2 regions of the Streptomyces sp. NPDC058001 genome follow, and region 1 is predicted to be linked to the other one. Evidence: predicted binding sites of a transcription regulator. Region 1 holds the regulator's gene; the other holds the start of a gene.
The links. Region 1 encodes HrcA, which represses chaperone genes, less so after heat shock. Its sites were predicted from a motif close to TTNGCACTCNGNNNNNCNGAGTGCNAA; they were not measured.
Positions count from the first base shown of each region.

Region 2: the regulator HrcA is predicted to act here: its motif matches at 5,324-5,350, upstream of groES (co-chaperone GroES).

Region 1 is NZ_JBHVQT010000002.1:503,696-518,318, forward strand. It holds gene ACFVT5_RS05650 (hypothetical protein) at 1-58, opposite strand, end outside; gene hemW (radical SAM family heme chaperone HemW) at 100-1,332, shown strand; gene ACFVT5_RS05660 (DUF3097 domain-containing protein) at 1,722-2,525, opposite strand; gene ACFVT5_RS05665 (MBL fold metallo-hydrolase) at 2,561-3,301, opposite strand; gene hrcA (heat-inducible transcriptional repressor HrcA) at 3,485-4,501, shown strand; gene dnaJ (molecular chaperone DnaJ) at 4,502-5,635, shown strand; gene ACFVT5_RS05680 (nitronate monooxygenase) at 5,760-6,833, shown strand; gene ACFVT5_RS05685 (16S rRNA (uracil(1498)-N(3))-methyltransferase) at 6,830-7,579, shown strand; gene ACFVT5_RS05690 (VOC family protein) at 7,657-8,049, shown strand; gene ACFVT5_RS05695 (S41 family peptidase) at 8,181-11,450, shown strand; gene ACFVT5_RS05700 (histidine triad nucleotide-binding protein) at 11,553-11,912, shown strand; gene ACFVT5_RS05705 (ribonuclease Z) at 11,919-12,842, shown strand; gene ACFVT5_RS05710 (alkene reductase) at 12,857-13,966, opposite strand; gene ACFVT5_RS05715 (MerR family transcriptional regulator) at 14,095-14,478, shown strand; gene thrS (threonine--tRNA ligase) at 14,475-14,623, opposite strand, start outside.
Region 2 is NZ_JBHVQT010000001.1:261,596-276,218, forward strand. It holds gene ACFVT5_RS01300 (hypothetical protein) at 1-159, shown strand, start outside; gene ACFVT5_RS01305 (RNA polymerase sigma factor) at 178-1,449, opposite strand; gene ACFVT5_RS01310 (YciI family protein) at 1,528-1,884, opposite strand; gene ACFVT5_RS01315 (methyltransferase domain-containing protein) at 2,021-3,235, opposite strand; gene ACFVT5_RS01320 (polysaccharide deacetylase family protein) at 3,345-4,295, shown strand; gene ACFVT5_RS01325 (polysaccharide deacetylase family protein) at 4,292-5,137, shown strand; gene groES (co-chaperone GroES) at 5,495-5,803, shown strand; gene groL (chaperonin GroEL) at 5,916-7,541, shown strand; gene ACFVT5_RS01340 (SDR family NAD(P)-dependent oxidoreductase) at 7,735-8,508, opposite strand; gene ACFVT5_RS01345 (MOSC domain-containing protein) at 8,563-9,231, opposite strand; gene ACFVT5_RS01350 (LysR family transcriptional regulator) at 9,312-10,208, shown strand; gene ACFVT5_RS01355 (WhiB family transcriptional regulator) at 10,250-10,579, opposite strand; gene ACFVT5_RS01360 (response regulator transcription factor) at 10,958-11,569, shown strand; gene ACFVT5_RS01365 (sigma-70 family RNA polymerase sigma factor) at 11,825-12,400, shown strand; gene guaB (IMP dehydrogenase) at 12,654-14,159, shown strand; gene ACFVT5_RS01375 (GuaB3 family IMP dehydrogenase-related protein) at 14,288-14,623, shown strand, end outside.

The DNA.
Region 1 (14,623 bases):
GGTGGTGTTCGGCCGCGTTCGCCTCAGCGGCGCTGACCTCGGTGGTGCGATCGCTCACAGGGGTGGGGTGTGGTCGTTGGGGCGGGGGACAATGGGGGTATGCCCTCTGTGCTTCCTGAGGGGGAGGCTGTGCCTGAGGATGGCGGTCTTCCGTCCTCCGCTCTGCTCGGTGCTCCCGCTCGCCCCCTCGGTTTCTATGTCCACGTGCCGTACTGCGCCACCCGTTGCGGTTACTGCGACTTCAACACCTACACCGCCACCGAACTCCGCTCCACCGGCGGTGTCCTCGCGTCGCGCGACAACTACGCCGACACCCTCGTGGACGAGATCCGCCTCGCCCGCAAGGTCCTGGGCGACGACCCCCGCCCCGTCCGGACCGTGTTCGTGGGCGGCGGTACCCCGACCCTGCTCGCCGCCGACGACCTGGTCCGGATGCTCGCCGCCGTCCGCGACGAGTTCGGTCTCGCCGACGACGCCGAGGTCACCACCGAGGCGAACCCGGAATCCGTCGACCCGGCCTACCTTGCCGCGCTTCGGGCGGGCGGGTTCAACCGGATCTCGTTCGGCATGCAGAGCGCCCGGCAGCACGTGCTCAAGGTTCTCGACCGCACCCACACCCCCGGCCGCCCCGAAGCCTGTGTCGCCGAGGCCCGTGCCGCCGGGTTCGAGCACGTCAATCTCGACCTCATCTACGGCACCCCCGGCGAGTCCGACGACGACTGGCGGGCCTCGCTCGACGCCGCGATCGGAGCGGGACCCGACCACGTCTCCGCGTACGCGCTCATCGTCGAGGAAGGCACCCAGCTCGCCCGGCGTATCCGGCGCGGTGAGGTCCCGATGACCGACGACGACGTCCACGCCGACCGGTACCTCATCGCGGACGAGACGCTCAAGACGGCCGGTTTCGAGTGGTACGAGGTGTCGAACTGGGCCACGACCGACGCGGGCCGCTGTCTGCACAACGAGTTGTACTGGCGCGGCGCCGACTGGTGGGGCGCGGGCCCCGGCGCGCACAGCCATGTCGGCGGCGTCCGCTGGTGGAACGTCAAGCACCCCGGCGCGTACGCGGGCGCCCTGGCGGCGGGCCGCTCACCCGGCGCCGGCCGCGAGATCCTGTCGGAGGAGGACCGGCGGGTGGAGCGCATCCTGCTCGAACTCCGCCTCCAAGACGGCTGCCCGCTCTCCCTCCTCAAACCAAAGGGCCTCACGGCCTCCCACCAGGCCCTCAAAGACGGCCTCCTACAACCTGAACCGTACGAACAGGGCAGAGCCACCCTGACGCTACGGGGCCGGCTCCTGGCAGACGCGGTGGTAAGAAACCTGGTCGACTAGCCCCCGGCCGGGCGGGTTGTCGGGTGCGGGTCGTGCGTCGCTCGTCGCGCAGTTCCCCGCGCCCCCCTGCGGGGTGCTTGAGGCCGGTTGTCGGCTGCGGGCCCTGCGCGGCTCGTTGCGCAGTTCCCCGCGCCCCTATCGGGGCTGATTGGCCGGCGCCGGTCTTCGAGTGCCGGTCGTGAGTTCCCGCCAGCCCCGCACCCTCAGGGGCGCGGGGAACTGCGCACCCAGCCACGCTCGACCCGCAGTCGAAATCCGTCGCCGGCCACTCACCCCCGTAAGGGGCGCGGGGAACTGCGCGACCGGCCACGTACAACGCGCAGTCGAGGCCCGGCGCCGGCCACCCCAGATCAGGGGCGCGGGGAACTGCGCAAACACGGGTCAAATGATTACGGCACCGTCACATGGTCAATAAGCCGTTCCACCGACCCCAAAAGTTCCGGCTCCAGGTCCCGGTAACTCCGTACCGACCCCAGAATCCGCTGCCACGCCGCCCCCGTGTTGTCAGGCCAGCGCAGCGCCCGGCACACCCCCGTTTTCCAGTCCTGGCCCCGGGGAACCCGGGGCCACTCCGAAATGCCGAGGGCCGCCGGCTTCACGGCCTGCCAGATGTCGATGTACGGGTGGCCCACCACCAGGGCGAACTCGTCGGCGACCTCCGCGGCGATACGGGACTCCTTGCTGCCGGGCACGAGGTGGTCGACCAGGACGCCGAGGCGGGCGTCCGGGCCTGGCGCGAATTCCGCGACGATCGCCGGGAGGTCGTCCACGCCCTCCAGGTACTCGACCACCACGCCCTCGATCCGGAGGTCGTCGCCCCACACCTTCTCGACGAGTTCCGCGTCGTGCCGGCCTTCGACGTAGATCCGCCCGGCACGGGCCACCCGCGCCCGCGCCCCGGGCACCGCCACCGAACCGGACGCGGTACGGGTCGGCCGCACCGGCGCACCCGTGGCCGTCCGGACCAGGGTCACCACCCGGCCCTCCAGAAGGAACCCGCGCGGCTCCAGCGGAAAGACCCGGTGCTTGCCGAACCGGTCCTCCAGCGTGACCGTCCCCGCCTCGCACCGGATCACCGCACCGCAGAACCCGGTCTCCGGCTCCTCGACCACGAGCCCCGGCTCGGCCGGTACCTCGGGTACGGGCTGCTTCTTCTTCCAGGGCGGAGTCAGGTCCGCCGAGTACGGGCGCATTCGCCCGACGATAGGAAGAAGGGGCCGGGCGTGGCTCACGACACGCCGAATCTCCTGGCCAGCCGCTCGCGTTGGGCCCTGACGAACTCCGCATTCACGACAGAACCATGCCCGGGGACGTACCGCGCGTCCTCGCCGCCCAGCTCCAGGAGACGGTCCAGGGCGGCGGGCCAGCGGGCCGGGACCGAGTCCCGGCCCGTCTGCGGCCACCCGGACTCCTCGACCAGGTCGCCGCAGAACACGACCGGGGGAGAACCGGGGACCACGACCGCCAGATCGTGGCCCGAGTGCGCGGCGCCCAGATTCACCAGGAGCGCCCGCACCCCGCCGCCCAGATCGACCCCCCACTCGTCGGGGACCTCGTGCCGGGGGCGGACGAGCAGGTCGACGGCCTCCGCCGCGGCCCGGGGCTCGACCCCGTGCCGTACCGCGTCCGTACGCAGCTCGTCGGCGCCGCGTGTGAAGAGTTCGCCCATGCCCAGCGCCCCGTACACCTCCACACCCGCGAACGCCGATGTGCCCAGGACATGGTCGAAGTGGGGATGGGTCAGTGCCACGTGGGTGACCCGGCGGTCCGTGCCCAGGAGTACTCCGGTGTCCCGGCGCAGCCCCGCCCCCTCGCGTACCGTCGCGCCGGTGTCGATCAGCAGCGCGCCCTCGTCCCCGGCGACCAGCCCCGCCGTGCAGTCCCAGGCCGGAAGCCGCCGTCGGCCGACACCGGGGGCCACCCGCTCCCACCCCGGCTCTTCCCAAGCGATACCCGCAGCGATACCCATAGCTCGACGCTAAGCCCACCGGCCGTCCCCGTACGACATAGGCAGGGCCCGGCCTTGCTACCGGCGTACCCACCGGCCGTACACTGGCTCAGGGAATGTTGGCACTCGGCTGCCCTGAGTGCCAGAGGGGCCGGGCATGTGCCGGACCGGGGCAGGGAACACATGAAGCTGGAGGTGCGCGCGATGCTCAGTGAACGCAGGCTCGAAGTGCTGCGCGCCATCGTCCAGGACTATGTCGGCACCGAGGAGCCCGTGGGTTCCAAGGCGCTGACCGAACGGCACAGCCTCGGCGTCTCACCGGCGACCGTGCGCAACGACATGGCGGCCTTGGAGGACGAGGGGTACATCGCCCAGCCGCACACCAGCGCCGGGCGGATCCCCACGGACAAGGGGTATCGCCTGTTCGTCGACAAGCTCGCCGGCGTGAAGCCGATGACGGCGCCCGAGCGCCGCGCCATCCAGAACTTCCTCGACGGCGCCGTCGACCTGGACGACGTGGTGGGCCGGACCGTGCGGCTGCTCGCGCAGCTCACCCGGCAGGTCGCCGTCGTGCAGTACCCCTCGCTGACCCGCTCGACGGTGCGCCATGTCGAGCTGCTCTCGCTGGCCCCGGCCCGGGTGATGCTCGTACTGATCACCGACACCGGCCGGGTCGAGCAGCGGATGGTGGACTGTCCGGCGCCCTTCGGTGAGGCGTCGCTCGCCGATCTGCGGGCCCGGCTGAACAGCAGGGTCGCGGGCCGCCGTTTCACAGATGTGCCGCAGTTGGTGCAGGATCTGCCCGACGCCTTCGAGGCGGAGGACCGCGGCATCGTCTCGACCGTGCTCTCCACTCTGCTGGAGACGCTGGTCGAGGAGACCGAGGAGCGGCTGATGATCGGCGGCACCGCCAATCTGACCCGCTTCGGGCACGACTTCCCTCTGGTGATCCGGCCCGTTCTGGAGGCCCTTGAGGAGCAGGTCGTGCTTCTCAAGCTCCTGGGCGGTGCCGAGGATTCGGGCATGACCGTACGGATCGGTCATGAGAACGCGCATGAGGGACTCAACTCCACGTCCGTCGTGTCGGTGGGCTACGGTTCGGGCGGCGAGGCAGTGGCCAAGCTCGGCGTGGTCGGCCCGACCCGCATGGACTACCCGGGAACGATGGGAGCAGTACGCGCAGTGGCACGTTACGTCGGACAGATCCTGGCGGAGTCGTAAGTGGCCACGGACTATTACGCCGTACTCGGCGTGCGCCGCGACGCTTCCCAGGACGAGATCAAGAAGGCGTTCCGGAGGCTCGCGCGCGAGCTGCATCCGGACGTGAACCCCGATCCGAAGACCCAGGAGCGGTTCAAGGAGATCAACGCCGCCTATGAGGTGTTGTCGGACCCGCAGAAGAAGCAGGTCTACGACCTCGGCGGTGACCCGCTCTCGCAGGCGGGCGGCGGCGCGGGCGGTTTCGGGGCCGGTGGCTTCGGCAACTTCTCGGACATCATGGACGCCTTCTTCGGTACGGCGTCCCAGCGCGGCCCCCGCTCGCGCACCCGGCGCGGCCAGGACGCGATGATCCGGCTGGAGGTCGAGCTGGACGAGGCGGCCTTCGGGACCACCAAGGACATCCAGGTCGACACGGCCATCGTCTGCACCACGTGCAGCGGCGAGGGCGCGGCCCCCGGCACCAGCGCGCAGACCTGCGACATGTGCCGCGGGCGTGGCGAGGTCTCCCAGGTGACCCGGTCGTTCCTCGGCCAGGTCATGACATCGCGGCCGTGCCCCCAGTGCCAGGGCTTCGGCACCGTGGTGCCCACCCCGTGCCCGGAGTGCGCCGGTGACGGCCGGGTCCGCTCGCGCCGCACGCTGACGGTGAAGATCCCGGCGGGCGTCGACAACGGCACCCGGATCCAGCTCGCGGGCGAGGGCGAGGTCGGCCCCGGCGGCGGCCCCGCCGGTGATCTCTATGTCGAGATCCACGAGCTGCCGCACTCCGTGTTCCAGCGGCGCGGCGACGATCTGCACTGCACGGTGACCCTCCCGATGACGGCCGCCGCGCTGGGCACCAAGGTGCCCCTGGAGACCCTGGACGGCCTCGAAGAGGTCGACATCAGACCGGGCACCCAGTCCGGGCAGTCCATCCCCAAGCACGGGCGCGGGGTGACCCATCTGCGGGGCGGCGGGCGCGGTGACCTCATCGTGCATGTCGAGGTGCAGACCCCGTCGAAGCTCGATCCGGAACAGGAGCGGGTCCTTCGGGAGCTGGCCGTGCTGCGCGGTGAGGAGCGCCCGATCGGTCAGTTTCAGCCAGGACAGCAGGGGCTCTTCTCCCGCCTGAAGGACGCGTTCAACGGCCGCTGACGTACGGCTGACTTTCGGTCGAAATGGGTGTCGGCTTACCGCCGGTAAAGCCATACCGCCAGCGGAATATGCCAGCCGGACGGCTGGATTCGGACTTGTGCGGGGGACGTGACAACATGCCGTCATGTCCTCCGCACTGACCGATCTCTTCCCACGCCCGATCGTGCAGGCGCCCATGGCGGGCGGCGTTTCCCGGCCCCAGCTCGCGGCGGCCGTCTCCGACGCGGGCGGGCTCGGATTTCTCGCCGCCGGTTACAAGACCGCCGACGGGATGTACGAGGAGATCAAGCAGGTGCGCGGCCTCACCGGGCGCCCCTTCGGTGTCAATCTGTTCCTGCCCCAGCCCGACCACGCCGACCCGGCGGCCATCGTCGTCTACCGTCACCAGCTCGCCGGCGAGGCCGCCTGGTACGAGACCCGGCTCGGCGACCCGGACGTCGGACTCGACGACGGCTATGTGGCCAAGCTGGCGATCCTGGTGGACGATCCGGTCCCGGTCGTCTCCTTCCACTTCGGCTGCCCCACCCGCGAGGTGGTGGAATCCCTCAAGCGGGTCGGCACCCTCACTCTCGTCACGGCCACCACGCCCGAGGAGGCGCAGACCGTGCAGTGGGTCGGCGCGGACGGTGTGATCGCGCAGGGCATCGAGGCGGGCGGCCACCAGGGCACCCACCGCGACAACGTCGAGAACGACGGCGCCGGGCTCGGACTGCTGACCCTCGTGTCACAGATCCGCGAGACCGCGCAGCTTCCGATCATCGCGGCCGGCGGGCTGATGCGCGGCTCCCAGATCGCCTCCGTCCTCGCGGCGGGCGCCGACGCCGCCCAGCTCGGCACCGCCTTCCTGATCACCCCCGAGTCGGGCGCCCACGTCCTGCACAAGCAGGCCCTCACGGACCCGCTGTTCAACCGCACCCGGCTCACCCGCGCCTTCTCGGGCCGCCCCGCGCGCGCCCTCGTCAACCGCTTCCTGCGCGAGCACGGCCCGTACGCGCCCGCTGCCTACCCGCAGATCCACCACCTCACCGCCGGACTGCGGAAGGCCGCCGCGAAGGCCGGGGATCCGCAGGGCATGGCGCTCTGGGCCGGGCAGGGCCACCGCCTCGCCCGTGAACTGCCCGCCGGGGAACTCGTCGAGGTGCTCACCGCCGAACTGGAGGCCGCGGGCGACGCGTTGGTGCTGCGGAGGGCTTCGTGACCGCTCCCGTCTTCGTCGTCGGACACTTCGACGCGGGTCCCGCCGGGCGCTATGTCCTGGATGGCGCCGAAGGGCGGCACGCCGTGTCCGTGAAGCGGCTGCGGCCCGGCGAGGACGTCGTCCTGACCGACGGGCACGGGCGCTGGGCGGAGTGTGTCGTGGTCGCCGCCGAGGGCAAGGACCGGCTTGTCGTCCACATGGACTCGATCGCCGAGGAACCCGAGGAGACCCCCCGGATCACCGTCGTCCAGGCGCTGCCCAAGGGCGACCGCGGGGAACTCGCCGTCGAGACCATGACCGAGACCGGCGTCGACGCGATCGTGCCGTGGTCCGCCGCCCGCTGTGTCACCCAGTGGCGGGGCGAGAGGGGCGTCAAGGCGCTCGGTAAGTGGCGCGCCACGGCACGCGAGTCCGGAAAACAGGCCCGCCGCGTCCGGTTCCCGGACATCGCGGAGCCGATGACCACCAAACAGGTCACCGCCCTGCTCGCCCGCGCCGATCTCGCGGCCGTCCTGCACGAGGACCGGGACTACCCGAGCGAGCCCCTGGCCACCGCCGAACTCCCCACGAGCGGCGAGATCGTGCTCGTCGTCGGCCCCGAGGGCGGCATCGCGCCCGAGGAACTGGACCAGTTCACCGGCGCCGGGGCAAAAGCGTACCGACTGGGGCGTAGCGTGCTGCGTACGTCGACCGCCGGGACCGCCGCCGGTGCCCTGCTGCTCGGCCGCACCGGCCGCTGGTCCTGAACCACCGGTCGTGAACCATCGCTGCTGAAAGCCGGTTCTGAACGGCCGGTCCTGAACTGCCTTCCGAGGAGGCCCCGTTGGAACTCGCCCAGGTGAGGCTGCTCGTCTCCGACTTCGCCGCCTGCTACCGCTTCTACGCCGACGTGCTCGGCCTCAAGCCGCAGTCGGGCGCGGTCGACGGACCGTACGAGAAGTTCAGCCCGCACACCGGCTCGGCGGGGATCGCGCTCCAGGACCGGGCGATGATGGCCGAGTTGCTCGGCGAACTCGCCGGGACCGCCGTCGGACACCGCTCCCTCGTCGTCCTGCGCGTGGAGGACCTGGACGCCTACTGCGAGCGCGTCACGGAACGCGGCGCCACCCTGCTCCAGGGCCCTTCCGCCATGACCGACCGGATGCGCGTCGCCCATCTCAAGGACCCCGAGGGCAATCTCGTCGAGTTGCAGGAGTGGCTGCTGCTGCGCGGCTGACCGCACCCGGATCCCGTACGGAACCCGTACCGGATCCCGTACCCGGGTCCCGTATACGACCCCCGCGCGCGTGACCCGGCAACTCACCGGAACCACTGTTCACAGGCGGTGTCGCTGCCTAGGGTGATCAGGTGACTCAGTCTGCGTACTTCCGGTTTCCCCATGTTCACGGTGAGTTGGTCGCCTTCACGGCCGAGGACGACGTGTGGATCGCGCCCCTCGACGGCTCACGCGCATGGCGGGTCAGCGCCGACAACATGCCCGTGAACCACCCCCGGATCTCCCCGGACGGCACCACCGTCGCCTGGTCGTCCACCCGCGACGGCGTCCCCGAGGTGCACATCGCGCCCGTCGACGGCGGCCCGTCCCGGCGGCTCACCCACTGGGGCAGCGACCGCACCTCCGTGCGCGGCTGGACCCCCGAAGGCCGCGCCCTCGCCATCAGCACCGTGGGCCAGGCGTCGCTGCGCCGCTCCTGGGCCCGCGCCGTCCCCCTCGACGGCGGCCCCGCCGACACCCTCCCGTACGGACCGGTCGGTGACGTCGCGTACGGCCCCGGCGGTCAGGTCGTGCTGCTCTCCGCGCCGATGGGACGCGAGGCCGCCTGGTGGAAGCGGTACCGGGGCGGCACCGCGGGCAAGCTCTGGATCGACCGGGAAGGCTCAGGCGAGTTCGTCCGGCTGCACGAAGGGCTCGACGGGAACATCGAGTACCCGATGTGGGTCGGCGAGCGCGTCGCGTTCCTCTCCGACCACGAAGGCGTCGGCGCCCTGTACTCGTCACTCGCCGACGGCTCCGACCTGCGCCGGCACACCGCCACCGACGGCTTCTACGCGCGCCACGCCGCCACCGACGGCACCCGCGTCGTGTACGCGTCCGCCGGTGAACTCTGGATCGTCGACACCCTCGACGGCCCCGAAACGCTCGACGGCACCCCCGGGACCGGCGCCCGGCGCCTCGACATCCGGCTCGGCGGACAGCGCACCGACCTCCAGCCGCACCCCGTCAACGCCGCCCGCTGGTTCGGCGCCGCGGCGCCCGACCACACCGGCCGCGGCAGCGCCCTCGCCGTACGCGGCGCCGTCCACTGGATCACCCACCGCGAAGGCCCCGCCCGCGCCCTGGCCGCCGAACCCGGTGTCCGCGCCCGGCTGCCCCGCACCTTCCGCGCCGACGGCGAGGAACACGTCGTCTGGGTCACCGACGCCGAGGGTGACGACGCCCTCGAATTCGCCCCCGCCACCGGCATCGCCCCCGGCGCAACCCCGCGCCGTCTCGCGGCCGGACAGCTCGGCCGGGTCCTGGCCCTCGCGATGGCACCGGACGGCAGCCGCGCCGCCGTCGCCTCGCACGACGGCCGGGTCCTGTTCGTGGAGCGCGCCACCGGCGAGGTCCGCGAGATCGACCGCGGCGAACACGGCGACGCCACCGGCCTGGTCTTCTCGCCCGACTCGGCCTGGCTCGCCTGGTCGCACGCCGGACCCAGCCCGCTGCGGCAGCTCAAGCTCGCCAACACCGCCGACCTGTCCGTCACCGAGGCGACCCCGCTGCGGTTCCGCGACTACGCGCCCGCGTTCACCACGGACGGCAAGCACCTCGCGTTCCTGTCCGCGCGCGCCTTCGACCCCGTCTACGACGAGCACGTCTTCGACCTCGCCTTCGTCGGCGGCTCCCGGCCGCATCTGATCACGCTCGCCGCGGTGACGCCTTCGCCGTTCGGACCGCAGCGCCACGGCCGCCCCTTCGAGACCCCCGACAAGGACGAGACCCCTGACAGCGAGGGCGCCCCCGTCACCCGTATCGACCTCGAAGGGCTCGCCGACCGGATCGTGCCGTTCCCCGTCGAGGCCGCCCGCTACACCACCCTGCGCGCCGCCAAGGACGGCATCCTGTGGCTGCGCCACCCGCTGCGCGGGGTACTCGGCGCATCCCGCGCGACCCCCGACGACCCGGACCCCAAGACCGACCTGGAGCGGTACGACCTCGTCCAGCAGCGGGTCGAGCATCTGGCGTCCGACGCCGACCACTTCGCCGTCAGCGGTGACGGCAAGCGGGTCCTGCTGTGGACCGACAGCAAGCTCAAGGTCGTCCCGAGCGACCGGCGCGCCTCGACCGACGACGACAGCGACACCAACATCACCGTCGACCTCGGCCGGGTCCGGCAGAGCGTCGACCCGGCCGCCGAGTGGCGCCAGATGTACGCCGAGACCGGCCGCCTGATGCGGGACAACTTCTGGCGGCCCGACCTCGGCGGCGTCGACTGGGACGGCGTACTCGACCGGTACCGGCCCGTCCTGGACCGCGTCGCCACCCACGACGACCTGGTGGACCTGCTCTGGGAGGTGCAGGGCGAACTCGGCACCTCGCACGCGTACATCAGGCCGACCGGCGGATGGGGCCACTCCGACACCCGGCTCGGGCTGCTCGGCGCGGACATCTCACGCACCGACGAGAGCGGTGACGAGGGTGCTGACGGTGCTCAGCGGCCCGGCGTCTGGCGGATCGACCGGATCCTGCCGTCCGAGACCTCCGACCCGCACGCCTACTCACCGCTCGCCGCACCCGGCGTCGCCGTGCGCCCTGGGGACGCCGTCGTCGCCGTCGCGGGACGGCCCGTGGACCCGGTGACCGGCCCGGGACCACTCCTCGTCGGCACCGCGGGCAAGCCCGTCGAACTCACCGTCTCGCCCGCCGGCGGCGGCGACCCCCGGCATGTCGTGGTCGTCCCGCTCGACGACGAGGAACCGCTGCGCTACCACGCCTGGGTCGCCGACCGGCGCGCCTATGTCCACGAGAAGTCCGGGGGCCGCCTGGGTTATCTCCATGTCCCCGACATGCAGGCGCCCGGCTGGGCCCAGATCCACCGGGACCTGCGGGTCGAGGTGGCCCGCGAGGGCCTGGTCGTGGACGTACGCGAGAACCGCGGCGGTCACACCTCGCAGCTGGTCATCGAGAAACTCGCGCGCCGGATCGTCGGCTGGGACCTGCCGCGCGGACTCCAGCCGTTCAGCTATCCGCAGGACGCACCGCGCGGGCCCGTGGTCGCCGTCGCCAACGAGTTCTCCGGCTCGGACGGCGACATCGTCAACGCGGCGATCAAGGCCCTCGGTATCGGGCCGGTCGTCGGCACCCGCACCTGGGGCGGCGTCATCGGCATCGACAGCCGCTACCGGCTGGTCGACGGCACCCTCGTCACCCAGCCCAAGTACGCGTTCTGGCTGGAGGGTTACGGCTGGGACGTCGAGAACCACGGCGTCGACCCGGACGTCGAGGTCGTCCAGACCCCGCAGGACCACGCGGCGGGCCGCGATCCGCAATTGGACGAGGCGATCCGGCTGGCGCTCGCGGCCCTCGCGGAGAACCCGGCCAAGACACCGCCGGAGCTGCCGCCCCTCGGCTGACCCGTCCCCGTACGGAAGGGGTGCCCGCGTCCCCGAGGAGCGGGCCCCCGGCGGCGGATAGCATGCCGACGTACCGTTCCGACCGTCGAGGAGGGCGTGACCGTGGCCGGAGAGCCGCAGGCCGACTGCCTGTTCTGCAAGATCGTCGCGGGAGACGTCCCGGCGACCGTCGTCCGCGAGACCGCGACGACCGTCGCCTTCCGCGACATCAACCCCCAGGCGCCGACCCATGTCCTGGTCATCCCGAGGGCGCACTACGCCGACGCCGCCTCGCTCGCCGCCGCCGAGCCGCAGATCGCCGCGGACATACTGCGCGAGGCCGCCGAGGTCGCCGCCCTGGACAAGGTCGACGCCACCGGTTTCCGTGTCGTCTTCAACACCGGGTCCGGCGCGGGCCAGACCGTGTTCCACGCGCACGCACACGTCCTGGGGGGCCGCGGCCTCCAGTGGCCTCCCGGCTGACCCGCCTTGTCCGTACGGGAACTCGTCGTCCTCGGCACCGCGAGCCAGGTGCCCACACGGCACCGCAACCACAACGGCTATCTGCTGCGCTGGGACGGCGAGGGCATCCTCTTCGACCCCGGCGAGGGCACCCAGCGCCAGATGCTGCGGGCCGGGGTCGCCGCCCACGACATCAACCGGATCTGTGTCACGCACTTCCACGGTGACCACGCGCTGGGGCTCGCCGGGGTGATCCAGCGCATCAACCTCGACCGGGTGCCGCACGAGGTGACGGTCCACTACCCGGTCTCGGGCCGGCGCTTCTTCGACCGCCTCCGGTACGCCACCGCGTACCGCGAGACGGTCCGTCTGACGGACTCACCGGTCCTGGCCGAAGGCCCGCTCGCCACCGCGCCCGGGTACCGCCTGGAGACGGCCCATCTCTCGCACCCGGTCGACGCGTACGGCTACCGCCTGATCGAGCCGGACAGCCGCCGGATGCTGCCCGCCCTGCTCGCCGAGCACGGCATCACGGGCCCGGACGTGGGCCGCCTGCAACGCGAGGGCACACTCCGGGGCGTCACGCTGGACGACGTCAGCGAGATCCGCGGGGGCCAGCGGTTCGCCTTCGTCATGGACACCCGCCTGTGCGAGGGCGTGTACGCGCTCGCGGCCGACTGCGACATGCTGGTCATCGAGTCGACGTTCCTGCGGCAGGACGAGCAACTGGCCGAGGACCACGGCCACTTGACGGCCGCCCAGGCGGCGGGCGTAGCGGTCGAGGTCGGGGTACGCCATCTGGTCCTGACCCACTTCAGCCAGCGCTACCCGGACCCGGCCGCCTTCGAGGAGGAGGCCAGGGACGCGGGCTTCACGGGCGAACTCACGGTGGCGGCGGACCTGATGAGGGTGTCGTTGCCCAAGAGGCGGCAGGAGCCGACTCACCCTTAGGCCGGGCAGCCCGGTCAGGCCGCTTGGGGCTCCGCGATCACCGTGGCCGCCGAGGCCGCGTACTGATGGGCCGGGTACGTCAGATAGCCCGCGTCGCCGCCCTCGTAGTACGTGGCCTCGTCCACGGGTGCGATCGGGAGGCCGGCGCGCAGCCGCTCGACCAGGTCGGGGTTGGAGATGAAGGAGCGGCCGAAGCTGATGAGTTCGGCGCCCAGGCCGAGCCAGCGGTCGGCGTCGTCGCGGCCCGTCAGCCGGGGGCCCATCGGGAGCGTCGGGTTCATGATGAGGGTGCCCGGCCACTGCCGGCGCAGGGCGACCAGGATGTCCTCGTCGGCGGTGGCCTCCAGGTGCACGTAGGCCAGGTCCAGGGGCGCCAGTTCGGCGAACAGCGCGGTGTAGAGGTCCAGGACCTCGGTCTCCTCGACGCCCCAGAACGAGGTGCCGGGCGAGAGCCGGATGCCGGTCCGCTCCGCGCCGACCGCCTCGACGGTGGCGGTGACCGCCTCCACGGCGAACCGGATCCGGTGGGCGATCGGGCCGCCGTACCGGTCCGTGCGCAGGTTGGCGTTGGACGAGAGGAACTGGGAGATCAAGTAGCCGTTGGCGCCGTGCAGTTCGACGCCGTCGAAGCCCGCGTCGATGCCGCGCCGGGCGGCCAGGGCGTACGACTCGGCGTGCTCGGGCACTTCGGCGGTGTCCAGGGCCCGGGGCATCGGGGCGGGCACGCGTCCGGTCGGGGTGAACACGTCGCCGACGGCGGGGACGGCCGAGGGGCCCACCGGCCGCGTACCGATGGTGTCGGGGTGCGAGACCCGGCCGCCGTGCATGATCTGGGCGAAGATCCGGCCACCGTTGGTGTGCACGGCATCGGTCACGGGCCGCCACGAGGCGACCTGCTCATCGGTGTACAGCCCCGGTGTCCCCGGGTTGGACTGCCCGATCAGGCTCGGCTGCACCCCTTCGCTCACGATCAGCCCGGCCGTGGCCCGCTGGGCGTAGTACGCCGCCATCGACGGCGTCGCCAGACCGCCGGCGGCGGCCCTGACCCGGGTCATCGGGGCCATGACCACCCGGTTGGGCAGCGTCAGCCCGTTGAGCCGGTGGCTGGTGAAGAGGGTCGTCACGTCAGGACTCCTTCGTAGCTCCCGTGCCCGGATCCCGGACACGGGAGCTACGCTAAAAGCTGACATTGACGTCAGGGGCAAGCGCTGTGACGCGGGTCACAGATGCGGATGGCGACCGGGAGGGCAGTGTGCGGATCGGGGAGTTGGCGTCGCGGGCCGGGGTGAGTGTCCGGTCGCTGCGCTATTACGAGGAGCAGGGGCTGCTCGCCAGCCGCCGCAGCGCGGGCGGGCAGCGGCACTACAAGGACTCGGACGTCGGGCGGATCGAGTTCATCCAGCAGCTGTACGCGGCGGGCCTGTCCAGCCGGGTCATCGCCGCGCTGCTGCCCTGCCGTGACGCGCCGAGCGAAGAGCACTCCGACGCGGCCCTGGAGCGCATGGCGCAGGAACGCGACCGGCTCACCCGCCACATCGCCGACCTGGTACGGACCCGGGACACCCTGGACGAGGTGATGGCGGTGGCCCGCGAGTACCGCGATCAGTTGGGGCGGGCAGCAGCGGACGCGGCTTAGATCCCGGTCTCCCACAGGGAGTCGCCGTTGCCCGGACGGGCCGCCGCCGCGATCCGGGTCACCGCTTCCGCCGACGGCAGGGCGTTCAGGCGGGTGCCGTCGCGCAGGCGGAGGGCGACCAGGTCGTCCGCGGCCTCCTTGGGGC
Region 2 (14,623 bases), on a different contig from region 1:
CGCCGCGAGACCTTCACGGCCCCGGGTGACCGAGTCCTGACCATCACCTGGTGGCACGCCCCGTACGAGGCCGAACTCCCGGAGTTCCCGGAACCGGACGAGGCGATGATCCGGCGCCCGGTGCACCGCTGGCGCTTCGAGTCGGCGGGGGTGGAGTAGGCGGCAGCACCGCCGGGGCTAGAGGCTGGTCAACCGCGCGCGCAGAAGCGCCCGTTCGGGTTCGTTGCGTGCGAGTGCGATCGCCCGTTCCAGTTCCGCACGCGCCTCCTCCGTACGTCCCAGCCGTGCCAGCAGGTCGGCCCGTACGCTCGGCAGCAAGTGGTAGTCCTTCAGGGCCGGTTCGGTGGCGAGGGCGTCGACCAGGGCGAGTCCGGCCTCGGGGCCCTGTGCCATGGAGACGGCGACCGCACGGTTCAGCTCCACGACCGGTGAGGGTGCCCGCAGGGCCAGTACCGCGTACAGCGTGGCGATCTGCCCCCAGTCGGTGTCCTCGTACCGCACCGCCCGCACATGACACGCGGCGATGGCGGCCTGGAGGACGTACGGCCCCGGCACTCCCTCGCCGGTCACGGCCTCCGCGCGGGTCAGCGCCTCGTATCCGCGCCGGATCAGCAGCTGGTTCCACCGGGACCGGTTCTGGTTGGCGAGGAGTACCGGCTCGCCGTCGGGTCCGGTGCGGGCGGCGGCCCGCGCGGACTGGATCTCCAGGAGCGCGGCGAGCCCGTGCACCTCGGGCTCCTTCGGCATCAGTCCCGCGAGGACCCGGGCGAGGCGCAGCGCGTCCTCGCAGAGCGCGGGCCGCAGCCAGTCGTCGCCGGCCGTCGCCGCGTACCCCTCGTTGAAGATCAGGTAGATGACGTCGAGGACCGATCCCAGCCGGGCGTCCCGCTCCGGTCCTGTCGGTACCTCGAAGGGCACCCCCTTGGTGGCGAGGGTGCGTTTGGCGCGGACGATGCGCTGGGCGACGGTCGCCTCGGCCGTCAGATAGGCGCGGGCGATCTCGGCGGTGGTCAGACCGCCGAGCAGCCGTAGCGTCAGCGTGGTCCTGGCCTCGGCGGACAGCACGGGATGGCAGGCCGTGAACACGAGCCGCAGCAGGTCGTCGTCGATGGCGTCCGGATCGTCGACCAGGTCACCCGGGTCGGGGGCGTGCGGCGCGCTCTCCAGGTCGCGGCCGACCTCGGCGAGCTTGCGCGCGTACGTCTCCCGGCGGCGTACGAGATCGATCGCGCGCCGCTTGGCCGTGGCCATGAGCCAGGCGCCCGGGTTGTCCGGGACACCCGATCCCGGCCACTGCTCCAACGCGGCGACCAGGGCGTCCTGCGCCAGTTCCTCCGCGATGCCGACGTCCCGCACGATCCGGGCGACGCCCGCGATGATGCGCGGCGACTCGATCCGGAAGACCGTCTCGACGGCATGGGTGGTGGCGGCCGTGGGTGGGGTGCTCACGGCCCACCATCAGACACCCCCGCGCGCGAGCCGCCAAGTCGGGCGCGGGTCCGGTGACGTCGGCCCGGCTGAGGGAGGTCAGCCCTCCACGACCTCCCGCACCTCGCAGGTCACCGTCCAGAACGGCTCGTGCACCTGGAGGAACCGCTTGGTCCACTCGACCGCCTCGGCCTTGTCCTTGGCCTGGAGCAGCGCGTACCCGCCGATGACCTCCTTGCTCTCGGTGAACGGGCCGTCCGTCACGGATGTCTTCCCGCCCTCCCAGTGCACCCGCACACCGTCCGAGGTCGGCGTGAGACCGGCGGTGTCCAGCAGGACCCCGGCCTTGGTCATCTCCTCGATCAGCTCACCCATGCGCCCCATCAGGGCCTCGCTGGGCCCCTCGGCGGGCGCGTTGTTCTCGTCGATCCGGATCATGGACAGATAGCGCGGCATGAGCCTCTCCACTTCGCTGGGGGGCGGAGTCTTCTCTCCGCCTCTCACGCACGCGTCGAACGGGAGGCGCCGGGATCGACACGTCCGGAGAATTTTTCCGGGACTTTCTCCGGGAACTTTCTTCGGGACCCTTTTCCTACCGTGCCGCCGGGTGGCCCAGGAGCATGGCCGGGGCGTTGTGGACCCTGGTCAGGAAGACGGTGGCGGCGTGCGGGCCCTGGGGTTTCACCTTGCGGCGCAGCTCTTCCGGTTCCACCGGTGAGCCGCGTTTCTTCACGGTGAGGATGCCGACCTCGCGCTGCCTCAGCAGGGCCTTGAGGCGCTTGACGTTGAAGGGCAGATGGTCCGTGATCTCGTAGGCCGTGGCGTACGGGGTCGGGCGCAGGGTGTCGGAGGTGACGTACGCGATCGTCTCGTCCAGCAGGCCGCCGGACACCTCACGGGCCACCTCGGCCACGAGATGCGCGCGGATGACGGCACCGTCCGGCTCGTACAGATACCGCCCCACCGGGCGCACCGCCGGATCGGGGGGCAGGGTCGCGAGGGGCGAGAAGAGCGAGGCGCCGCCGGGCAGGAGGGTGGCCCGGCGGGCGTCGGGCCCGGCGGTGCCGAACCACAGCACCGCCTCCTTGACGTCACCGCCGTCCGAGATCCACTCGGTCTCGACACCGTCGGGAATCGCCTCGTGCGGCACCCCCGGCGCGATCTTCAGCGCGGCACGCGGCGCCCGCCGGGCGGCCTCCACGGCCCAGGACAGCGGCGGCGAGTACGCCTCCGGATCGAAGACCCGGCCCCGTCCGCCGCGCCGCGCCGGGTCCACGAACACCGCGTCGTACGGCGCCGTGTCGACCTCGGTGACATCGGCCTCGCGCACCTCGATCAGGTCGGCGAGCCCGAGCACCCCGGCGTTGGCTCGGGCCACCGCGCAGGTCAGCGGGTCGCGGTCGACGGCGAGGACGGTGATCCCGGCCCGTGCGAGGGCGACCGCGTCCCCGCCGATGCCGCAGCACAGATCGGCGACCGACCGGACCCCCTGCTCCCGTATCCGCCGCGCGCGATACGTGGCCACGCTGGTCCGGGTCGCCTGCTCGACCCCGTTCGGTGTGAAGAACATCCGGCCCGCGTCCCCGGCGCCGAACTTGGCCACCGCCCGCTGCCGCAGCCGCGCTTGACCGAGCGCCGCCGACACCAGACCCGCGGGATGGTCGCGGCGCAGCCGGGTCGCCACGGCCAGCTCCTGGGCGGGGTCGGTGTCCCGCACCTCGTCCAGGAGGGCGCGGCCCTCGTCCGTGAGCAGCGCGGCGAAGGCGTCGAGCGGGGAGAGCTGACCAGGGGCGTTCACCAGGCCCATTGTTCACCAGGCCGCGCACCGGGCCGCTGTGGGCCAGTCGATGGATGGTCGGCGCCGGGCGGCGGTGTCGCCGCCGCACCGCGGAGGGGCGCTGACAGGATGCGGCACCATGCAACTAGTAGGACAAAAGGAACAAGTTACGGTCGGGGCGGGACGGGCGCGCAGCCGTACCCGTACCCGCGTGGTCTGCGCGGCCCTGCTCGCCGTCGCCGTCGCCGCTGTCGCCTCGGGCTGCGGTGACACCGAGGCCGGCGAGGCCGCGGGCGCGGACAAGGTCAAGGGCGTGTCCGGCCAGCAGCGCCCGCTGACCAAGGAGGAGGCCGCCGCCAAGCAGCGCGCCGAGCAGACGGCCCGCGCCGCCGCCGCCAAGCGCTGGGGCCTGGACAAGACCCCGCTGCCCGCGCCGCCGCCGCCCGCGAAGAAGCCGCAAATCACCCCGCGCGCGGGCTTCGAGGTCGAGGACCAGGACGAGTTGCCGCCGGTCTTCACCACGATCCCCACCAAGGACAAGATCGTCTTCCTGACCATCGACGACGGCGCCGACAAGGACCCGGCGCTGCTTCGGATGATGGACGACCTGAAGATCCCGTACACCGCCTTCCTCAGTAACTACCTGGCGAAGGAGGACTACGGCTACTTCCGCAAGATGCGCGACCAGGGCGTCACGCTCAACAACCACACCCTCACGCACCCTTACCTGCCCGGCCTCGACTACGACCAGCAGAAGCGTGAGATCTGCGGTATGCAGGACGTCATGCGCAAGGAGTTCGGCAAGCGGCCCGAGGTGTTCCGGCCGCCGTACGGCAATTACAACCAGGACACGCTGCGCGCCGCCAAGTCCTGCGGCATCAAGGCCGTACCGCTGTGGAACGAAGAGGTCTTCGTCGACCACTGGGAGTACCGCGAGTGGGACCAGAAACTGCGTCCCGGCGACATCGTCCTCACCCACTTCCGGGGCAAGAACGACTGGAAGGGCACCATGCCGGACGACATCCGCCAGTTCATGAAGCTGATCACCGACAAGGGGTACGCGGTGGCGAAGCTGGAGGACTATCTGTGACCCGCCGGGCGCAGCTACGCCGGTCGCTGGCCGGGGTGCTGGTGGCCGGGGTACTCGCGCCCGCGCTGCTCGGCGGCTGCGCGCAGTCCGTCGACCCGATCGAACGGCTCAGCCGCAAGGCCGCGCAGAAGGTCGGGCCGCACGCGAAGCGGCCGAGCGCCGAGACGTACCGCCGCTGGGGTCTGCCGGGGCCGCTGGCCCCGGCGCCGAGTCCGCCCGCGCGTCCGCCGGGGGCGGGGGCGCCGGGTGCGAAACGGGCCGGTGGCAAGGGGACGGGGGCTGCCGGTGCCGGAGGCGCCGGGGATGCCGCAGCGCTGCCGCCCGTGGTCGACCGGGTCCGCACCACCGACAAGGTCGTCTTCCTCACCTTCGACGACGGCGCCGAGAAGGAACCCCGGTTCGTGGACATGGTGCGGGAACTACGGCTGCCGGTCAGCCTGTTCCTCACCGAGAGCGTGGTCGGCCCGGGATACGCCCAGTTCGCCCGGTTGCGGGCGGTGGGCGCGACCGTGCAGAACCACACGCTGCACCATCCGTACCTGCCGGGAATGCCGTACGCCGGACAGCGGGCCGAGATCTGCGGGCAACGGGACAAGGTGCTGGCACGGTTCGGCGTACGGCCCCGCTTGTTCCGGCCACCCCACAACGCGTACGACGGGGAAACGGTACGGGCAGCGGCGTCCTGCGGAGCGTCAGCGATCGTCCTATGGCGCACCCCCACCCCCGGCACGCCCCTCCACCGGGGCGACATCCTCCTGTCCCACGCGAACACGACCCCGGCACTACTACGCCGAATCCACGCGGACGGCCTCACGGTGGCCCGCTTGGAGGATTACTTGTAGCCGCACCGGCGAGCGGCGACGAACCTGCTGGCGGCCGGCGGCAGGCCAGAACCCGCTGTGGGCAGGCGTCCCGCAGGGCGGGACGGGTGGGCACAGCCCCAAGTACCGGGTGCCCCGGACTAGGCGGGCGCGCAGCGCCGTAGGGGCCCCGCTCGGACGTCGCGGTCCAGCCGAGAGGGTGGCGCGTTGGCACTCCGCTTGACCGAGTGCTAATCGCAGTCATAGTCTCGGCTCTGGCACTCCCCACTGGAGAGTGCCAATAGCGACGGGCAGGTCCGGCACCCGCGACGACGGATCGACCTGGTCGCCACCTCAGACAGTTAACCCCGTGAGATCTCCGAAGGGGGAGGTCGGATCGTGACGACCGCCAGCTCCAAGGTTGCCATCAAGCCGCTCGAGGACCGCATTGTGGTCCAGCCGCTCGACGCCGAGCAGACCACGGCTTCGGGCCTGGTCATTCCGGACACGGCCAAGGAGAAGCCCCAGGAGGGCGTTGTCCTGGCCACTGGTCCGGGCCGTATCGAGGACGGCAAGCGCGTCGAACTCGACGTCACCGTCGGCGATGTCGTGCTCTACAGCAAGTACGGCGGCACCGAGGTGAAGTACAACGGCGAGGAGTACCTCGTCCTCTCGGCCCGCGACGTGCTCGCGATCATCGAGAAGTAATTCACCACTTTTGCATGTGAGCTGCGCCCCTGGCCCCCCGCGACCCCAAGGAAGCCGGGAGTCCGGGGCGTAGTTCGTTCACCACCGTTCCCGAGAGGGCTGGAACGCTCCCATGGCGAAGATTCTGAAGTTCGACGAGGACGCCCGTCGCGCCCTTGAGCGCGGCGTCAACAAGCTTGCCGACACGGTCAAGGTGACGATCGGCCCCAAGGGCCGCAATGTCGTCATCGACAAGAAGTTCGGCGCACCCACCATCACCAACGACGGTGTCACCATCGCCCGCGAGGTCGAGCTGGACGACCCGTACGAGAACCTCGGCGCGCAGCTCGTGAAGGAGGTGGCGACCAAGACCAACGACATCGCGGGTGACGGCACCACCACCGCCACCGTGCTCGCCCAGGCTCTGGTCAAGGAGGGCCTGCGCAACGTCGCCGCGGGCGCTTCCCCGGCCGCCCTGAAGAAGGGCATCGACGCCGCCGTCAAGGCCGTGTCCGACGAACTCCTCGCCACCGCCCGCCCGATCGACGACAAGTCCGACATCGCCGCCGTCGCCGCGCTCTCCGCCCAGGACCAGCAGGTCGGCGAGCTGATCGGCGAGGCCATGGACAAGGTCGGCAAGGACGGTGTCATCACCGTCGAAGAGTCCAACACCTTCGGTCTGGAGCTGGACTTCACCGAGGGCATGGCCTTCGACAAGGGCTACCTGTCGCCGTACTTCGTGACGGACCAGGAGCGCATGGAGGCCGTCCTGGAGGACCCGTACATCCTCATCCACCAGGGCAAGATCTCCTCCATCCAGGACCTTCTGCCGCTGCTTGAGAAGATCATTCAGACGAACTCCTCGAAGCCGCTGCTGATCATCGCCGAGGACGTCGAGGGCGAGGCCCTGTCGACGCTCGTCGTCAACAAGATCCGCGGCACCTTCAACGCCGTCGCGGTGAAGGCCCCCGGCTTCGGCGACCGCCGCAAGGCGATGCTCGGCGACATGGCCGCCCTCACCGGTGGCGAGGTCATCGCCGAGGAGGTCGGCCTCAAGCTCGACCAGGTCGGCCTGGACGTGCTCGGCTCCGCCCGCCGTGTGACGGTCACCAAGGACGACACCACCATCGTCGACGGTGGCGGCAACTCGGACAACGTGGCCGGTCGCATCAACCAGATCAAGGCCGAGATCGAGAACACCGACTCCGACTGGGACCGCGAGAAGCTCCAGGAGCGCCTCGCGAAGCTGGCCGGCGGCGTGTGCGTGATCAAGGTCGGCGCCGCCACCGAGGTGGAGCTGAAGGAGAAGAAGCACCGTCTGGAGGACGCCATCTCCGCGACCCGCGCCGCGGTCGAGGAGGGCATCGTCTCCGGTGGTGGCTCCGCGCTCGTCCACGCCGTCAAGGTGCTGGACGGCAACCTCGGCAAGGTGGGTGACGAGGCCACCGGTGTCGCCGTCGTCCGCCGCGCCGCCGTCGAGCCGCTGCGCTGGATCGCCGAGAACGCCGGCCTGGAGGGCTACGTCATCGTCTCCAAGGTCGCCGAGCTGGAGCAGGGCAACGGCTACAACGCCGCGACCGGGGAGTACGGGGACCTGGTCAAGGCCGGTGTCATCGACCCGGTCAAGGTGACTCGGTCCGCGCTGGAGAACGCCGCCTCCATCGCTTCGCTGCTGTTGACGACTGAGACCTTGGTTGTCGAGAAGCCGGCGGAGGAAGAGGCCGACGCCGCGGGGCATGGCCACGGTCACTCTCACTAGGCGTGTGGCCTGACCGAGGTCCGGTTCCCCTGTTGTCCGGGGAGCCGGACCTCGGCTTTTCTCGCCCCTGCGGGGCTCGTTGCGCAGTTCCCCGCGCCCCTGATGAGGGGTGGTCGGGCTCGTTTTTCGGCCGCCGGTCCGCCGTGGCTTGTTGCGCAGTTCCCCGCGCCCCTTGAAGGGGCGGGTCGGTTGTCTACTGTGGGCCGTACTTGCGGCCCGTTTTGGAGGTGACTCCGGTCAGTAGTGATCTCGGGGTCACCTTTGCCACTCCCATCAGGGCCTTGTATCTCGGGTCCGGGATGGAGACGGTTTTGCCTCGGGTGAGGTCTGACAGGGCCGCTGTGACCACCTTGTCCGCGTCGAGCCACATCCACTTGGGGATGTTGTCCGTGCCCATGCCCGCGCGCTGGTGGAATTCGGTGCGGACGAAGCCGGGGCACAGGACCATCAGACGGACGCCCGTACCGGCCAGGTCTTTCGCCACGCCCTGGGTGAACTGGACGACCCACGCTTTTGACGCGCCGTAGGTGCCGCGTGGGACGAAGGCCGCCACCGACGCGAGGTTGATCACGCTGCCGCGCCTCCGCTCCCGCATCGCCCCGGTCGCCGCCGACGTCAGGCGCAGGACCGCCTCGCAGTGCACCTTGAGCATGGTCAGCTCATCTTCGAGGGGGACTTCCAGATAGCGGCCCTTGTTGCCGAAGCCCGCGTTGTTGACCAGGAGGTCGACGGGACGGCGGGGGTCCGTGAGGCGGGTGGCGACCGCCTCGATGCCGGCGTCCGTCGACAGGTCGGCCGTCAGTACCTCGGCCTCCACACGGTGCCGGTCGTGCAGTTCGGTGGCCTGGTCACGCAGCCGCTCGGTGTCGCGTGCCACGAGGACGAGGTCGTGGCCGTCGGCCGCGAGCCGGCGCGCGAACGCGGCGCCGATACCGGCGGTGGATCCCGTAATCAGAGCCGTAGTCATGCGCCAAGGTTAGTGATCCTTCAGCCGTCCCCGGGACGGTCACCAACGGTTGTGCTACGAGGCGTACTTCTCCATGTATGTCCTGGCCTGCTCGATCGACTCGGGGTGCAGTGCGTCACCGGCCGCGAGGAGCCGGGGCAGCAGCTCACGGCGGGTGGTCACGGCGCGGAACTGGAAGCCGACCGTCACATCGTGCGCGGGCCGGTGCACCAGCGTGACCGGGTCGCCGGCCTGGATCTCGCCGGGTTCGATCACCCGCAGATACGCGCCCGGTACGCCCTTCTCGGTGAACCGCCGCACCCAGCCCCGCTCACCGATGGCGCCGGCGAACGTACGGCACGGGATGCGGGACGAGGTGACCTCCAGGAGCACATCGGCGCCGATCCGCCAGCGCTCGCCGATCAGGGCGCCGGTGACATCGACACCCGAGGTGGTGAGGTTCTCGCCGAACGCGCCGTTCGCCAGGGGCCGGCCCAACTCGCGCTCCCAGTCGTCCAGGTCCTCGCGCGCGAACGCGTACACCGCCTGGTCGTTCCCGCCGTGGTGGCGGGTGTCGCACACCGCGTCGCCCGCGACCCCGCTCGCGCCGATCCCCTTGGGTCCCGGAGCCGTGATCCGCACAGGCCCGTCGGCCGGCCGCTTGTCGATGCCCGTGATGCCGTCCCGCTGATCGGTGTACGGGGCGGACCGGGGGCGTCCGAGACTCACAGACAGAAGCTTCATGACGGCACGCTAGGCGATACAGGGTCAAAGCGTCGACGCAATATTGTCCGGACTGTCCAAGATTCGCTTATGCTCAAAGAGTGATCGAGGCCCGACACCTCCGTGTCCTGCGTGCCGTCGCCGCCACCGGTTCCTTCTCGGCGGCGGCCCGTGAGCTGGGCTGCACCCAGCCCGCCGTCAGCCAGCAGATGAAGGCGCTCGAAGCCTCCGCGGGAACCCCGCTGCTGATCCGCGCGGGCCGCGAGACCCGGCTGACCCAGGCGGGAGAAGCCCTGGTCCGGCATGCCGCGGGCATCCTTTCCGGGCTCACGGCCGCCGAGGAGGAGGTCGCCGCCATCGCCGGACTGCGCGCGGGCCGGGTCCGCCTGGTCTCCTTCCCAAGCGGCAGCTCCACCCTTGTACCCACCGCGCTCGCGGCCCTGCGCGCCGCGCATCCCGGCACCCGGGTCTCGCTGGTGGAGGCCGAGCCGCCGCGCTCGGTCGAGATGCTCCGCGAGGGCGACTGCGACATCGCGCTCGCGTTCCGGTACGAGGGCGCTTCGATCACCGACGACTGGTCCGATCTGGTGGTGCGCCCCCTGCTCGCCGACCGTCTCGTGGGTCTCGTACCCGAAGGGCATCCGCTGGCCAGGGCCGGTTCTGTGGGCATAGGGGAACTGGCGGGGGAACCGTGGATCGCGGGTTGCCCGCGCTGCCGGCGGCAACTGGTCGAGGTCTGTGCGAGCGCGGGCTTCGAGCCCCGGATCGACTTCGCGACCGACGACTACCCGGCCGTGATCGGCCTGGTCGGCGCCGGTCTCGGCGTGGCCGTTCTGCCCGAACTCGCGCTGGAGTCGGTGCGGCCGAAGCGGGCCAGAACCGTGACGGTGGAACCGGCCGTGCGGCGCGAGATCGTCGCGCTCACGCTGCCGGACCTGGCCCAGGTCCCGGCAGTCTCGGCCACCCTCCACCATCTGACGCGGGCCGCCGACGCGTAGGGGGTGCGCGCCTGGGGGAGGGTTTTTGCAGAAACGTTCCTTCAGTGATGTGGAGCTGCCGCGGCGCTCGACGTCGAGGCCGTGACGAGCCGGTTGCGGGCGCGGCCCATCAGCTCTTCGCGCTCGTCCTCGGTCAGCCCGCCCCAGACGCCGTACGGCTCCCGCACCGACAGTGCGTGGGCCGCGCACTCGGCGCGCACCGGGCACCTCATGCAGACCTCCTTGGCCGAGTTCTCACGTGCGCTCCGTGCCGCACCGCGCTCGCCCTCCGGGTGGAAGAAGAGCGAGCTGTCGACCCCGCGGCATGCCGCGAGGAGCTGCCAGTCCCACAGATCTGCGTTCGGTCCGGGAAGGCGGGAGAAATCTGCCATTGCTTGTCCCCTTGTAGCCGTTCTGACGCGGACAGTGCCCACGACCGTACATCTACTGTCTAAGGAGATGAAAATATGACTCTTTAGGAATCTAGCCTCAGACACCAAGTAATGGGAAGAAAAGCCGCCAAATGGGGCGTAGCTCTTGGTGAAAACTTTCAGTCACGCGCGGTGCCTGGGGTGTGTCCGCTCCCTCACGTAGAGTGCCGAAGGTGGCTGAGTGACCCGTAACTCTTTCGGGTGACCATCGTTGAGAGTGCCGGAGGCGGTTGAAGAGAGAAGTGCTCGGGCACATGTCCGAGTGCGTCAATCGCACAGGTGACGATTCGTACCAGCCTGGAGGCTCAAGGTGACGCGCATCAGCTGCGGAGGGCGGTCATGACATCCGTCCTCGTCTGCGACGACTCCCCGCTTGCCCGAGAAGCGCTCCGTCGCGCGGTCGCGACCGTGCCCGGTGTCGAGCGGGTGACGACGGCGGCCAACGGTGAGGAAGTCCTCCGCCGCTGGGGGGCCGACCGTTCGGACCTGATTCTGATGGACGTGCGCATGCCCGGCCTGGGCGGCGTGGAGACGGTACGCCGGCTGCTCTCGGCGGACCCCGGCGCCCGCATCATCATGCTGACGGTCGCCGAGGATCTCGACGGGGTCGCGCTCGCGGTCGCCGCCGGTGCCCGCGGCTATCTGCACAAGGACGCCTCGCGCGCCGAACTGCGCGCGACCGTCACCCAGGCGCTCGCCGACCCCACCTGGCGGCTCGCCCCGCGCCGGCTGCGGTCGGCCGAGATGGGGGCCGCCCCCACGCTCACGGCGCGTGAGATCCAGGTCCTCGAAGGCATGAGCCACGGCCGCTCCAACGCGGAGATCGGCCGTGAGCTGTTCCTGTCCGAGGACACCGTGAAGACCCACGCACGGCGGCTCTTCAAGAAGCTCGGCGCCTCGGACCGCGCGCACGCTGTGGCGCTCGGTTTCCGCTGGGGCCTGGTCCGTTAGGTGAGCAGGTGAGCCGCCGCGGGGGTTCGGTGATCCCCGCCCGCCGGAGGGCGGGCGGGGCGGTTCCTGCGGTGCCCGCCGCTCGTTTCCCGTCGGATGCCGCATCCTTGAGGTGTGGAGTTCCCTGGGGACGAGTCGGACGAGCGGAAGGGGAGGGCGCAGGAGATGAGTTCCGGCGCACCTGCTCATAACGCTTCGGTGCACAACTACGGACCAGGTGCCGCGGAGCGCGGGACGCCAAGGCACCATGGTTCGATGCGCGACGACGGGACGACGGTGATCGGTGCGCTCGTCCATCGTGCTGTCGACGGCGACGAGCAGGCCACGCACGACCTGCTCGCCCATGTCCACCCTCTTGCCCTGCGGTACTGCCGCACCCGGCTGTCCCGACTGCCCGGTGACGCGCGGCATTTCGTGGAGGACCTGGCGCAGGAGGTGTGTGTGGCGGTGCTGCTGGCTCTGCCGCGCTACAAGGACACGGGCAGGCCCTTCGAAGCGTTCGTCTTCGCCATCGCCGCGCACAAGGTCGCCGACCTTCAGCGGGCGGCGATGCGGCGTCCCGGGTCGACCGCGGTGCCCTCGGACGAGATGCCCGAGCGCCCCGACGACTCCCTCGGTCCCGAGGAACGGGCGCTGCTCAGCAGCGACGCCGAATGGGCCAAGAAACTCCTCGCCAACCTGCCCGAGAACCAGCGGGAACTCCTTCTCCTGCGCATCGCGGTGGGCCTCACGGCCGAGGAAACGGGCCAGATGCTGGGGATGTCACCGGGGGCGGTACGGGTTGCCCAGCACCGGGCCTTGAGCCGCCTACGCGCCTTGGCAGAGCAGTAACCCCCACCCACCCGCCCTGTGCCCACAACGAGGTGGGGGTGGAGGTCCCTGGGGGTTTGGGGCGCAGTCCCATTTCTTTTCCGCCGCAGCGGTGGGACGCGGGGTGGTGGGGTTCGGCGGTGCCGAGCCTCCCGGGCCGGGGGTGACGGGGGCGCGGCCCCTGTCTGGTTCGGTTGACTGGGCGGGGCAACGGTGCCCAATGTTCCCGTAGCATGGACATCCGCACCGATCAAGGCCATTTGGGGAAGGTGTCATGACTGCCAACGTCGACGGAGTGCCCGAGAAATTCGCGACACTCGGGCTGACCTACGACGACGTGCTGCTGCTGCCGGGCGCGTCCGACATGGCGCCCGACCAGATCGACACCGCCTCGCACATCTCGAAGAACGTGCGGGTGAACATCCCGCTGCTGTCCGCCGCCATGGACAAGGTCACCGAGTCCCGGATGGCCATCGCCATGGCACGGCAGGGCGGCGTCGGTGTCCTGCACCGCAATCTGTCCATCGCCGACCAGGCCAACCAGGTCGACCTGGTGAAGCGGTCCGAGTCCGGCATGGTCACCGACCCGATCACCGTCCACCCGGACGCGACGCTGGGCGAGGCCGACGCGATCTGCGCCAAGTTCCGTATCAGTGGCGTACCGGTCACCGACGGTGGCGGCAAGCTGCTCGGCATCGTCACCAACCGTGACATGGCCTTCGAGGCGGACCGTACCCGTCAGGTGCGCGAGGTCATGACCCCGATGCCCCTGGTCACCGGCAAGGTCGGCATCTCCGGCGTGGACGCCATGGAGCTGCTGCGCCGGCACAAGATCGAGAAGCTGCCGCTCGTCGACGACGGGGGCATCCTCAAGGGCCTGATCACGGTCAAGGACTTCGTCAAGGCCGAGAAGTATCCGAACGCCGCGAAGGACGCCGAGGGCAGGCTCCTCGTCGGCGCGGCCGTCGGGGTCGCCGGGGACTCCTTCGAGCGGGCCCAGGCCCTGATCGAGGCGGGCGTCGACTTCATCGTGGTCGACACCGCGCACGGCCATTCCCGGCTGGTCGGCGACATGGTCGCCAAGATCAAGTCGAATTCGTCGGGCATCGACGTCATCGGCGGCAACATCGCCACCCGGGACGGCGCCCAGGCCCTGATCGACGCCGGAGTCGACGGCATCAAGGTCGGCGTGGGCCCCGGTTCCATCTGCACCACCCGGGTCGTCGCAGGTATCGGCGTACCGCAGGTCACCGCGATCTACGAAGCCTCGCTCGCCGCGAAGGCCGCCGGCATCCCGGTGATCGGCGACGGCGGCCTCCAGTACTCCGGTGACATCGCCAAGGCCCTGGTCGCCGGCGCCGACACCGTGATGCTCGGTTCGCTGCTCGCGGGCTGCGAGGAGTCGCCGGGTGAGCTGCTGTTCATCAACGGCAAGCAGTTCAAGTCGTACCGCGGTATGGGCTCGCTCGGCGCGATGCAGACCCGGGGCGAGCGGAAGTCGTTTTCCAAGGACCGGTACTTCCAGGAGGGCGTCGCGTCCGACGAGAAGATCGTGCCCGAGGGTATTGAGGGCCAGGTGCCGTACCGCGGCCCGCTCTCGGCCGTCGTGCACCAGCTCGTCGGCGGACTGCGTCAGTCGATGTTCTATGTCGGCGGACGCACCGTCCCCGAACTCCAGGACCGCGGCCGTTTCGTCCGGATCACCTCGGCGGGCCTCAAGGAGAGCCACCCGCACGACATCCAGATGACGGTCGAGGCACCCAACTACAGCCGTAAGTAGCCGTAAGCAACAGCCGCGAGTGATCCGTACGCGCGCGTGGAGGGCGGTTCCGGAGGTCCGGGGCCGCCCTCGTCGCTTGGGTCGGGGATACTGGAAGGCGCTGAAGCGCAGAGGGAAAGGCCACACACGTGACTGAGATCGAGATCGGGCGCGGCAAGCGCGGCCGGCGGGCGTATGCCTTCGACGACATCGCCGTCGTCCCGAGCCGTCGTACGCGCGACCCGAAGGAGGTCTCGATCGCCTGGCAGATCGACGCCTACCGCTTCGAGCTGCCGTTCCTGGCCGCCCCCATGGACTCGGTCGTGTCGCCGCGTACCGCCATCCGCATCGGCGAGCTGGGCGGCCTCGGCGTGCTCAACCTCGAAGGTCTCTGGACCCGGTACGAGGACCCGCAGCCGCTGCTCGACGAGATCGGGGAGCTGCCGGCCGACGGCGCGACCCGTCGCCTTCAGGAGATCTACGAG